DNA from 3 places in the Mesorhizobium sp. M1078 genome. Region 2 is predicted to be linked to each of the others. Evidence: predicted binding sites of a transcription regulator. Region 2 holds the regulator's gene; each other region holds the start of a gene.

Evidence for each region. The regulator LexA, encoded in region 2, represses DNA repair genes until DNA is damaged. The targets are predictions, from matches to a motif close to TGTTCNNNNTGTGTTCNG.
Region 1: a site for LexA is predicted at 1,506-1,523, ahead of NKH38_RS09865 (DNA recombination protein RmuC). Genes of this name have one in related genera too.
Region 3: a site for LexA is predicted at 1,684-1,701, ahead of parE (DNA topoisomerase IV subunit B). Genes of this name have one in related genera too.

Annotation. Positions count from the first base shown of each region.
Region 1 is NZ_JAMYMP010000005.1:157,237-160,514, reverse strand. It holds gene fmt (methionyl-tRNA formyltransferase) at 1-916, opposite strand, end outside; gene def (peptide deformylase) at 922-1,452, opposite strand; gene NKH38_RS09865 (DNA recombination protein RmuC) at 1,556-2,809, shown strand; gene NKH38_RS09860 (class I SAM-dependent methyltransferase) at 2,911-3,278, opposite strand, start outside.
Region 2 is NZ_JAMYMP010000018.1:18,262-21,539, forward strand. It holds gene NKH38_RS21815 (ComEC/Rec2 family competence protein) at 1-792, shown strand, start outside; gene lexA (transcriptional repressor LexA) at 786-1,568, opposite strand; gene NKH38_RS21825 (GntR family transcriptional regulator) at 1,774-2,538, opposite strand; gene kynU (kynureninase) at 2,706-3,278, shown strand, end outside.
Region 3 is NZ_JAMYMP010000002.1:402,434-405,711, reverse strand. It holds gene parE (DNA topoisomerase IV subunit B) at 1-1,613, opposite strand, end outside; gene cpaB (Flp pilus assembly protein CpaB) at 1,871-2,776, shown strand; gene NKH38_RS06065 (type II and III secretion system protein family protein) at 2,855-3,278, shown strand, end outside.

The sequences.
Region 1 (3,278 bases), on a different contig from region 2:
CGCGCAGAAACTCCTGCGCGGCAGCAGGCTTTCCGCCCGCCCGTTGAACTTCGACCAGCCTGACCGCGCCCGACCCGCAGGCGACCGTCAGCCGGTCATCGAGAATTCCTCCCGACTCGCCCATGCTTTCAGAAAGCGTACCTTCAGAAAGCGTCGAGCGAAGCAGTTTCAGCCGTTCCGTGCGGCCGCCGATGTCGGCCTCGCACCAGGCGCCCGGGAATGGCGACAGGCCGCGAATGTGATTGTGGACCTCCGCAGCCGGGCGCGTCCAGTCCACACGTGTCTCCGGCTTATCGATTTTCCTGGCGTAGGTCACCCCGTCAGCCGCCTGCAAAGTCGATGCCAGGGTATTTGTCTCCAATCGGGACAGCGCTTCCACCATCAGCGTGGCAGCAATATTCATCAAGCGGTCGTGCAGATCGCCGGCCGTCATGTCGGGCTCTATGGCGCATTTTTCAACCAGTGCCACCGGACCGGTGTCCAGGCCCTCTTCCATGCGCATCACCATCATGCCGGTTTCGACGTCGCCGGCCATAATGGCTCGCTGGATGGGAGCTGCACCACGCCAACGCGGCAAAAGCGACGCGTGGCCATTGAGGCAGCCGAGGCGCGGAGCCTCCAGAATACCCTTCGGCAACAGCAAACCATACGCGACGACGACCGCGACATCGGCACGCAACGCATGGAAAGCAGCTTGCTCGGCCTCGCCCTTCAGCGACAGCGGCGTGCGCACTTCGATGCCCAGCCGCTCAGCCTCGCGCTGCACCGGCGACGGTGTCAGCTCCAGCCCGCGGCGGCCCGCGGCGCGCGGCGGCTGGGTGTAGACGGCTGCTATCTCGTGCCCGGCCTCGGCAATCGCGCGCAGCACCGGCACCGAAAACTCCGGCGTGCCCATGAAGATGACGCGAAGCGGCATCTTCCCTATCCCACCAGCTTGCCCGGCGCCTTGTCCTTGGCGAGCTTCTTGAACTTCTTGACCACCATGTCGCGCTTCAGCTTCGAGATGTGGTCGATGAACAGCACACCGTTGAGATGGTCGATCTCGTGCTGCAGGCAGGTCGCCATCAGGCCTTCGGCCTCGATCTCCTGCAGCTTGCCGTCGCGGTCGAGATATTTCACGCGCACCGAGGCGGGACGCTCGACCTCGGCGTAATAGTCCGGGATCGACAGGCAGCCTTCCTCGTAGACCGAGCGAGCGTCGGCGCTTTCGAGGATTTCGGGATTGATGAAGACATGCGGCGCCGGCGGCTCGTCTTCCTTGGCGAGGTCGATGACCAGCATGCGCAGCGGCTCGCCGATCTGGATTGCGGCCAAGCCGATGCCCGGCGCATCATACATCGTCGCCAGCATGTCGTCGGCCAGTTTGCGCAAAGGCGCGTCGACGCGTTCGACCGGTTTGGAAACCTGGCGCAGGATAGGATCGGGAAGGATGATGAGCGGCTTGATCGACATGGCGCCTCACCTAAAACGTCGCAGGAGAAGCGTCAACCGGTGCGAATCGGTCTCGTTCACGTTTTGATCTGTGCCAGGTCTGCGAATCGGCTATGCTGGCGGGATGAACGACCTGAGCACCATCCTTTCCGAACCCGTTGCCCGGCTTGGCGCCACGACGATCACGCTCGGCCATGCACTGGCCCTCGGCGCGCTGGTGTTTCTCGGCCTGTTCCTGGCGCTTGTCGTGGCGCTGTGGCGATCGGCCAAGGCGCGCACCATCGCCGCGGCGGAAGCTGCCGACCACGCCCGCGACGCCGAGGCGCGGATGGCCGGCATTTTGCAAAGCCAGGCCGAGATGCAGGGCCGCATGGGCGCCATCGCCGACGTGTTCGGCGCAAGGCAGGCCGAACTCAACCAGTCGATCGGCCAGCGCCTCGACGCCATGACCGGCAGGCTCGGTCAAACCATGACCGAACAGACCAAATCGACGCATGAGAGCCTCGCCAAACTGCAGGAACGGCTGGCGGTCATCGACACCGCGCAAGGCAACATTCAGTCGCTGGCCGGCCAGGTCGTGCAATTGCAGGCGATCCTGTCCAACAAGCAGACGCGCGGCGCCTTCGGCCAGTCGCGCATGGAGGCGATCGTCGCCGACGGCCTTCCGATGGGCGCCTACGAGTTCCAGGCAACGCTGTCAAACGGCAGCCGTCCCGACTGCCTGGTCAGGATGCCGAACGGTGCGCCGCAGCTTGCCATCGACGCCAAGTTTCCGCTGGAAGCCTGGAACGCCATCCGCGCCGCCGATGGCGCCGAACAACAGAAGATCGCGGCCCAGGCTTTCCGCCGCGACATCGAAATTCACGTCCGCGATATCTCGGAAAAATACCTGATCCAGGGCGAGACGCAGGACACCGCCTTCATGTTCGTGCCGTCGGAATCGGTGTTCGCCGAAATCCACGAGAATTTCGACGCCGTGGTCCAGAAGGCGCACCGGGCGCGTGTCATCATCGTCTCGCCGTCGCTTTTGATGCTGTCGATCCAGGTCATCCAGGCCATCCTCAAGGACGCCCGCATGCGCGAACAGGCGCATCTGATCCAGGGCGAGGTGATCCGGCTGATGGAAGACGTCGCGCGCGTCGACGAACGCGTGCGCCGGTTGCAGACGCATTTTGGCCAGTCGGCCAAGGATATCGACGAGATACTGGTGTCGACGTCGAAGGTGACCAAGCGCGGCCAAAAGATCGAAGCGCTGGAGTTTGGCGAAAGCGAAGCCGAAGTGCGCGGTGGCGGACCCGCCAAGGCCGAAGCCGGGGTGCGGGTGGCGGATTCCAAGACGGGGCAGCTCAGGCTGCGTGTCGTCGAAGGCGACGATTAAAGCGCGTCGCGCTGAACGGATTCATACGACGCGCTTTAAAAGTCTTTGTTTTGATGCATGTCGTTGTCCCAGAACCGCGGCACACTTCTGGGCGCCATGCATTAGACCGTAGCCACGATCACGTGCGCCTGGATCTTGGCCGCAACCTCGCCGCTGCCGTGTCTGGCTGCAATCACGGACGCGGCGTGATCGGTTGCGGCTTCCAGTTTTCCTCTAGCCTCGATTTCGTTGCGAAGCGGAGTTCCCTGGCAATAGGCAACCGCCGGAAGGCGCGGCGAGGAGGCACGGCTTTGTTCGGCCCTCGTGTCGATCACCACACGGGAGAAACCTGCGGCTTCCAACTCGCCGCGGATCAATGCAATGTCATTGTAGCCGTGCGGCGTGCGGGCGAGAAAGCGGGGCGGATCGTTCGGAAAAATCTCCGCAAGAGCATTCGTCACATCATTGGCGAATACATTCTCTTCGATGC
Region 2 (3,278 bases):
CTCTATGTGATGGGCAAGGGTCTGATGGCGATGATCGCTATATCGGCCTGGATTTCCGAGCGCTCGCCGGTCGACGCCGTCGGGCTGATCTCCATCCGCTCGGTGCTGTTGGTGGCGGTCGCCCTCGTCATCGCCACCATGGCCACCACCTGGCTCAGGTTGGCGGCCGTGCCTTTCGCGCTGGCCGGCCTGTTGACGGTGCCGCAGGTGCTTACGCCCGACGTGCTCATATCCGAGGATGCGCATCTGGTGGCCATGCCGATCGGTGGCGGCGAACTCGCCCTCAACCGCGAACGCTCCAACGAATTCACCACGGACAATTGGAAACGGGCGCTGCGGGCCGAAACCATTATCCCACCTGAGATTTTCGAGGCAACAGATACGCGGTTCGATCTCGATCCGCTCGATCTGCCGCCCGGCTCGCCCTTCTATTGCACCGGCGATCTCTGTATCGCCCGGCACCCTTCCGGAGCCATTGTAGCGCTTGCGAAAGACCGCAAGACGGCGCGGCCGGCCTGTGCCTTCGCGAGCCTGATCGTCATCGATGACGCCACCGCCTACAATCCGTGCCGCGACCCGCTGGTGCTGGTCGTGACTAAGAAACAGCTGGCCCGCGACGGCAGCGCCGCCGTCTTCTTCGATCCGCAATCGGCAGCGGCAGCGCCAACCATCCGCTTCGCCGTCGACAAGCCGTATCGCCCCTGGCACGAGCAACGCCGCTTCTCCCGCGAAGCGCGCGGCCTGCCGCCTTACAACCAGCGTGAAAAGTACAAACCCAAGCCGGCTCAGTAGCGCCGGATCAATCCGACAAGCTTGCCCTGCACCTTCACCCTGTCCGGTCCAAAAATGCGGGTCTCGTAGGCCGGGTTGGCGGCTTCCAGGGCGATCGAGGCGCCCTTGCGGCGGAAGCGTTTCAGGGTCGCTTCCTCATCGTCGACCAACGCCACCACGATCTCGCCGGGGCTGGCTGTGTCGGCATTGCGGATGATGACCGTGTCGCCATCGAAAATGCCGGCCTCGATCATCGAATCGCCCTTAACCTCGAGCGCGTAGTGTTCGCCGCCCATGATCATGTCGGGCGGCACCGAGATCGAATGGGTCTGATGCTGGATGGCGTCGATCGGCACGCCGGCGGCGATGCGTCCCATAACCGGGATTGAAATCGCGGAAACGGCATCGTCATTGCCGGCCGACATCGAACGCGACGGCGAGCCCGGCCTGATCTGGCGGCCGAGACCGCCTTGGCCCAACGCGCCTTGTCCCTGGCCGCCTTGCCCTTGGCCGGTTTGACCAAGACTGCCCTGAATGACGCTCGGCGAAAACTTCCTCGCCGCATTGAGGCCTGGTGCGATCGAGTCGGGTAGCCGCAGCACTTCCAGCGCGCGCGCCCGGTTCGGCAGCCGGCGAATGAAACCGCGCTCCTCAAGCGCTGTGATCAGTCGGTGGATGCCGGACTTGGAGGCGAGGTCGAGCGCTTCCTTCATCTCGTCGAAGGACGGCGGGATTCCGCTCTCCTTCAGGCGTTCATGGATGAACATCAGAAGCTCATGTTGTTTGCGCGTCAGCATCGCGGCCCCCAAGGGTTCTGAAACCAGAATCGGAAAAAACAAACCCAGAACAAACACTATCTGTTCCAGTTGTGTTCCGCAACCTTTTAAAGTTTAATGAATGTGTTGACGTTTTGTTCAGCGTAACGTTCGGCGCTGCGAGCGCCGCCTGCGCCCAGTTGCCAGCAACGGGGTGAAACGAAGACAAAGTGCCCTGCGTCGTCGGTTACGATCGCCGCTTCCCTTTCGGACGGGGCTGCGCAGCATCCGCGCCGGGTTCGCTCTGGGCATAGACCTGCAGCGTGGAGCCGATGTGAGCGGTCATCAGAGTTTTCGCACGTTCGACGTCGCGATCGAGGGCCGCTTCCATCAGGGCGGTATGGTGTTCGATCGCCACGGCGTCGCGCAGGGCCGCCACGGCCTTCCGGTGCCCATCCGTGCGGCCGGCGGCGGCGCGCAGCGTGGGGGCCAGACCCAGAAAGCGGTGATGGCGATGCAATTGGTCGGAAATCGTTGCATTGAAGCGCAGCAGCCAGCTGGATGTCGCGGCACTGAGCAGCGCCGCATGGAAGGCATCGTGTTTTTCGTACCACGCGTCGACCGCATCATCCGATGGATCGTCGAGAACAGACCCGCACCGTGAGAGACGATAGTGGGCGGCAACGACCGCGTCTTCCCACTCACGGTCGCCTTTCTCGATCGATTCCACCAGCAGGGGCAGTTCGACCACCAGCCGCGCACGCGCCAGATCCTCGAGCTCCGCCCGAGAGACGGGAGCGACCGCAAACCCGCGGTTGCTGATGGCGGTCACAAGCCGTTCCGCCTCCAGCCGCGACAGCGCTTCGCGCAACGGCGTCCAGCCGATGCCGTAGGTGTTGCGCAACGTGCTCAGCTTCAACGGCGCGGCAGGCGCCAGCCGGGTCGCAAGAATATCGCGCCTGAGCAGGCGATAGGCCACTTCCGTCTTCGAGGTCTGCTCGTCATCCAGCATCGTGATCCATCAGTCATAAACGCTCGGCGGATCATTATATATCAAAGCCTTTCAATGGGTGAATTATATATAATGTTTGACAGTTCAAGGGCGACCACTCAAGATCGCCGGCATGTTTGGGCGGCAGGCTCCGCCGCGCGCGTTTGTCCATGGAGGGGCGCCGGATCATGAGCACGACACCCGATCTCGCTACAATCGAAGCAATGGATGCCGCCGATCCGCTGCGCTCCATGCGCGAACGCTTTGTCTTGCCGCAAGGCGTAATTTATCTCGACGGCAATTCGCTGGGTGCCGCGTCACCAGCCGTCTTCAGCGAATTGCAGCAGGCCGCCACGCAGGAATGGGCGCACGACCTCATTCGCGCCTGGAACACCGCTGGCTGGTTCAACATGCCGGTGGAACTGGGAGATCAGCTCGGACGACTGATCGGCGCGGCTGACGGGCAGACGGTGGTCTGCGACACAACCTCGATCAACATCTACAAGTTGCTGCACGCCGCGCTCGGCATGCGGCCGAATCGGTCGGTCATCGTTGCCGAGGGCGACAGTTTCCCGACCGACCTCTACATGGCCGAAGGCGTCGCCTCGACCCGGCCGGGAACGCGGCTGCGGCTGGAGGGCGTCGACGCGGCCGCAATCGAGGACCTGATCGACGACAGCGTTGCCGTCATCCTGGTCAACCACGTCAACTACAAATCCGGCCAGTTGCGCGACATGGCGGCGCTGACGCGCAAGGCACAT
Region 3 (3,278 bases), on a different contig from region 2:
ACGCGGTCATAGCGCAAATCCTCGTCGCGGTATTTCGAGCGCGTGCCGCAGCCGAGCGCCTGAATCAGGTCCGAAATCTGCTGGTTGGCGGCGAGCTTGTCGTTGCCGGCGCTGGCGACGTTGAGGATTTTTCCGCGCAGCGGCAGCACCGCCTGGCTCGCACGGTCGCGCGCCTGCTTGGCCGAGCCGCCGGCCGAGTCGCCTTCGACGATGAACAGTTCGGCGCCCGCGGCGGCATTCTGCGTGCAGTCGGCGAGCTTGCCGGGAAGGCGCAGCTTGCGCACCGCGCTCTTGCGCGACACTTCCTTTTCCTGGCGCCGGCGCACCCGCTCGTCGGCGCGCGCAATCACCCATTCCAGCAGCTTGGAGGCTTCCTGCGGATTGTCGGCCAGCCAGTGGTCGAAGGGATCGCGGATGGCGGTCTCGACAATGCGAATGGCTTCGATCGTTGCCAGCCTGTCCTTGGTCTGGCCGACGAATTCCGGCTCGCGAATAAACACCGATAGCATGCCTGCCGCCGAGATCATCACGTCTTCGGAGGTGACGATCGAGGCGCGCTTGTTGCCGACCAGGTCGGCATAGGCCCGAAGCCCGCGCGTCAGCACATTGCGAAAGCCGGCCTCATGCGTGCCGCCTTCGCCGGTCGGGATTGTGTTGCAGTAGGAGTTGACGAAGCCGTCACCGCCGAACCAGGTCACCGCCCATTCCAGCGAACCGTGGCCGCCCTGCTTCTCGCTCTTGCCGGCGAAGATTTCGCGGGTCACCTGGAAATCATCGCCGAGCGATGCCTTGAGATAGTCCTTCAAGCCGCCGGGGAAATGGAACTCCGCCTTGGCCGGCGTCTGGTCCTTTTCCTTGATCAGCGATGGGTCGCAGCTCCAGCGGATCTCGACGCCGCCGAACAGATAGGCTTTCGAGCGGGTCATGCGATAGAGCCGCGCCGGCTCGAAGGCGGCGCCCTTGCCGAAAATCTGCTCGTCGGGATGGAAGCGGATTTTGGTGCCGCGCCGGTTGTGCACTTCGCCGAGCTGCTCCAGCCCGCTCACCGGAACGCCGCGCGAGAACCTTTGGCGGTAAAGCTGGCGACCGCGCGCGACCTCGACTTCGAGATGGTCCGACAGCGCATTGACGACCGAGACGCCGACACCGTGCAGACCGCCGGAGGTCTCATAGACCTTGCTATCGAACTTGCCGCCCGAATGCAGCGTCGTCATGATGACTTCGAGCGCCGGTTTCTTGAATTTCGGATGCGGATCGACCGGAATGCCGCGGCCATTGTCGGTGACGGTCAGAAACCCGTCGGCCGACAGCTCGACATCGATGAAGGTGGCATGGCCGGCGACCGCCTCGTCCATCGAATTATCGATGACCTCGGCAAACAGATGGTGCATCGCCTTGTCGTCGGTGCCGCCAATATACATGCCGGGACGGCGCCGCACCGGCTCCAGCCCCTCCAGCACCTCGATGTCGGCGGCACTATAGCCCTCGCTGCCGTCCTTGGTCGCAACGGAACGTTTCGTGGCCTGCAGCAGCGGGTCGGCCGGCCGCGCCGGTGTCCGAGCCGATTGGGGCTGCTTTTCCAGATTGCCGAAAAGATCGTTGTTGTCGTCCATGCCTGCCATAGAATCCGGTGCCGCGAATCACCCGTCGATACTGCCACGCTTTTCGGCGCCAAGCGACGGAAGTTCCTGTTACGTTCGGGGATTAAACCCTTCTTATCCTAAAACCTTTCGATAACCAAGCCGGCGGAAATAGGTCCGTGCGGAGCGGGCGCGATTCCTGAATCTTTAACAAAGCGGCCTAGCGTCGCCTCAACAAAACAAAAGACCACGAATGTCAGGGGTTGGTTGTGAGGGGCAAGGCCATAACGATGATTGGCATCGCTGCCGTCTTCGGCGCGATTTCAATCTTTGCCGCGGATTTCTGGGTGAAAAGCCAGGCCAAGGCCGATGCCGAAGAGAAAACGGCGTCGATCCCGGCGCCCGCCGTCCCCAAGGTCGTCTTCAAGACCATAGTGGTGGCCAACGCGCCGCTGCGTTACGGCATGGAGCTTGACCGGGCGCAGCTCAGCGAAATCCCATGGTCCGAGGATTCGGTGCCGCAGGGCGCATTCACCACAGTCAATGCATTGCTCGCCGAAGGCAGCCGCGTGGTATTGTCGCCGATCGAGGTCAACGAGCCGGTGCTGATCAGCAAATTGTCGGGGCCGAACGGCCGCGCGACGCTATCAAACATGATGACGCCCGGCATGCGGGCGGTGACAATCCGCACCGACGAGATCGCCGGTGTCGGCGGCTTCGTCATGCCGGGCGACCGGGTCGACGTGGTGCTGACACGCGATGCGGGCGAAATCCAGGAAGTGGCCAAGAACGCGCAGGGCGCTGCCGGATCGACCGTTACCTCCGAGATTGTCGTCTCCGACGCCAAGGTGCTGACGGTGGGGCAGGGCGCCGACGAGCGCCAGACCACACCGCAGATCGCCAATTCCGTCACCATCGAGGTGACGACCGAAGGCGCGCAGAAAGTGGCGCTTGCCCGCACCGTCGGCACCTTGTCGCTGTCGCTCCGCTCGGCCGCAGACGGAGGGGCCGCCAAGGACGGCGTCACCACCATTTCGTCCTTCGGCGGATCGGTCGCCTCCGGCGTCCAGGCCGCTGCCGGCGCGCTGTTCACTGCCGCGACCAAGGAGCCTGAGAAGCCGAAATTCAAGACGATCATCGTGACGCGCGGCACGCAGGTCGAAGAATACCAGGTTCCTGCGCGGGACCAGCAATAACTGCCGGTGGGGACCGGGCGAGGGACGGGACAGATGTCGGGACTTCATGCATTTCAGACGACGAAAGGGCTGCGCCCAATGCGGGCGCTTGCGGTGGGGGCTTGCCTTGCCGCGGCCGTAATGCTCGGCCTCAGCGCGCCAGCCAAGGCCGACAACGATATCGTCCATGTCTCGTCGACAACGAATGCGTCGATCAAGGTGGCCAAGGGCAAGCCGAAGACGGTCATGACCAATGCCGCCTTCTACCAGATCGTGATCGGCGATCCGGAGATCGCCAACGTCAATCCGCTGACCGACAAATCCTTCTATGTGCTGGGCAACAATCTCGGCACCACCGGCATCGCGCTGTTCGACGAGAACAAGCAGCTGGTCGGCACCGTAGATATCGAGGTGACGCTGGACACCGACCAGCTGGCCAGCACCATTCGCGCCAGCGTGCCGGACGCCAAGATCAAGGTCGGCTCGGCCAATGGCCGCGTCGTGCTGTCGGGCGAGGCCGATG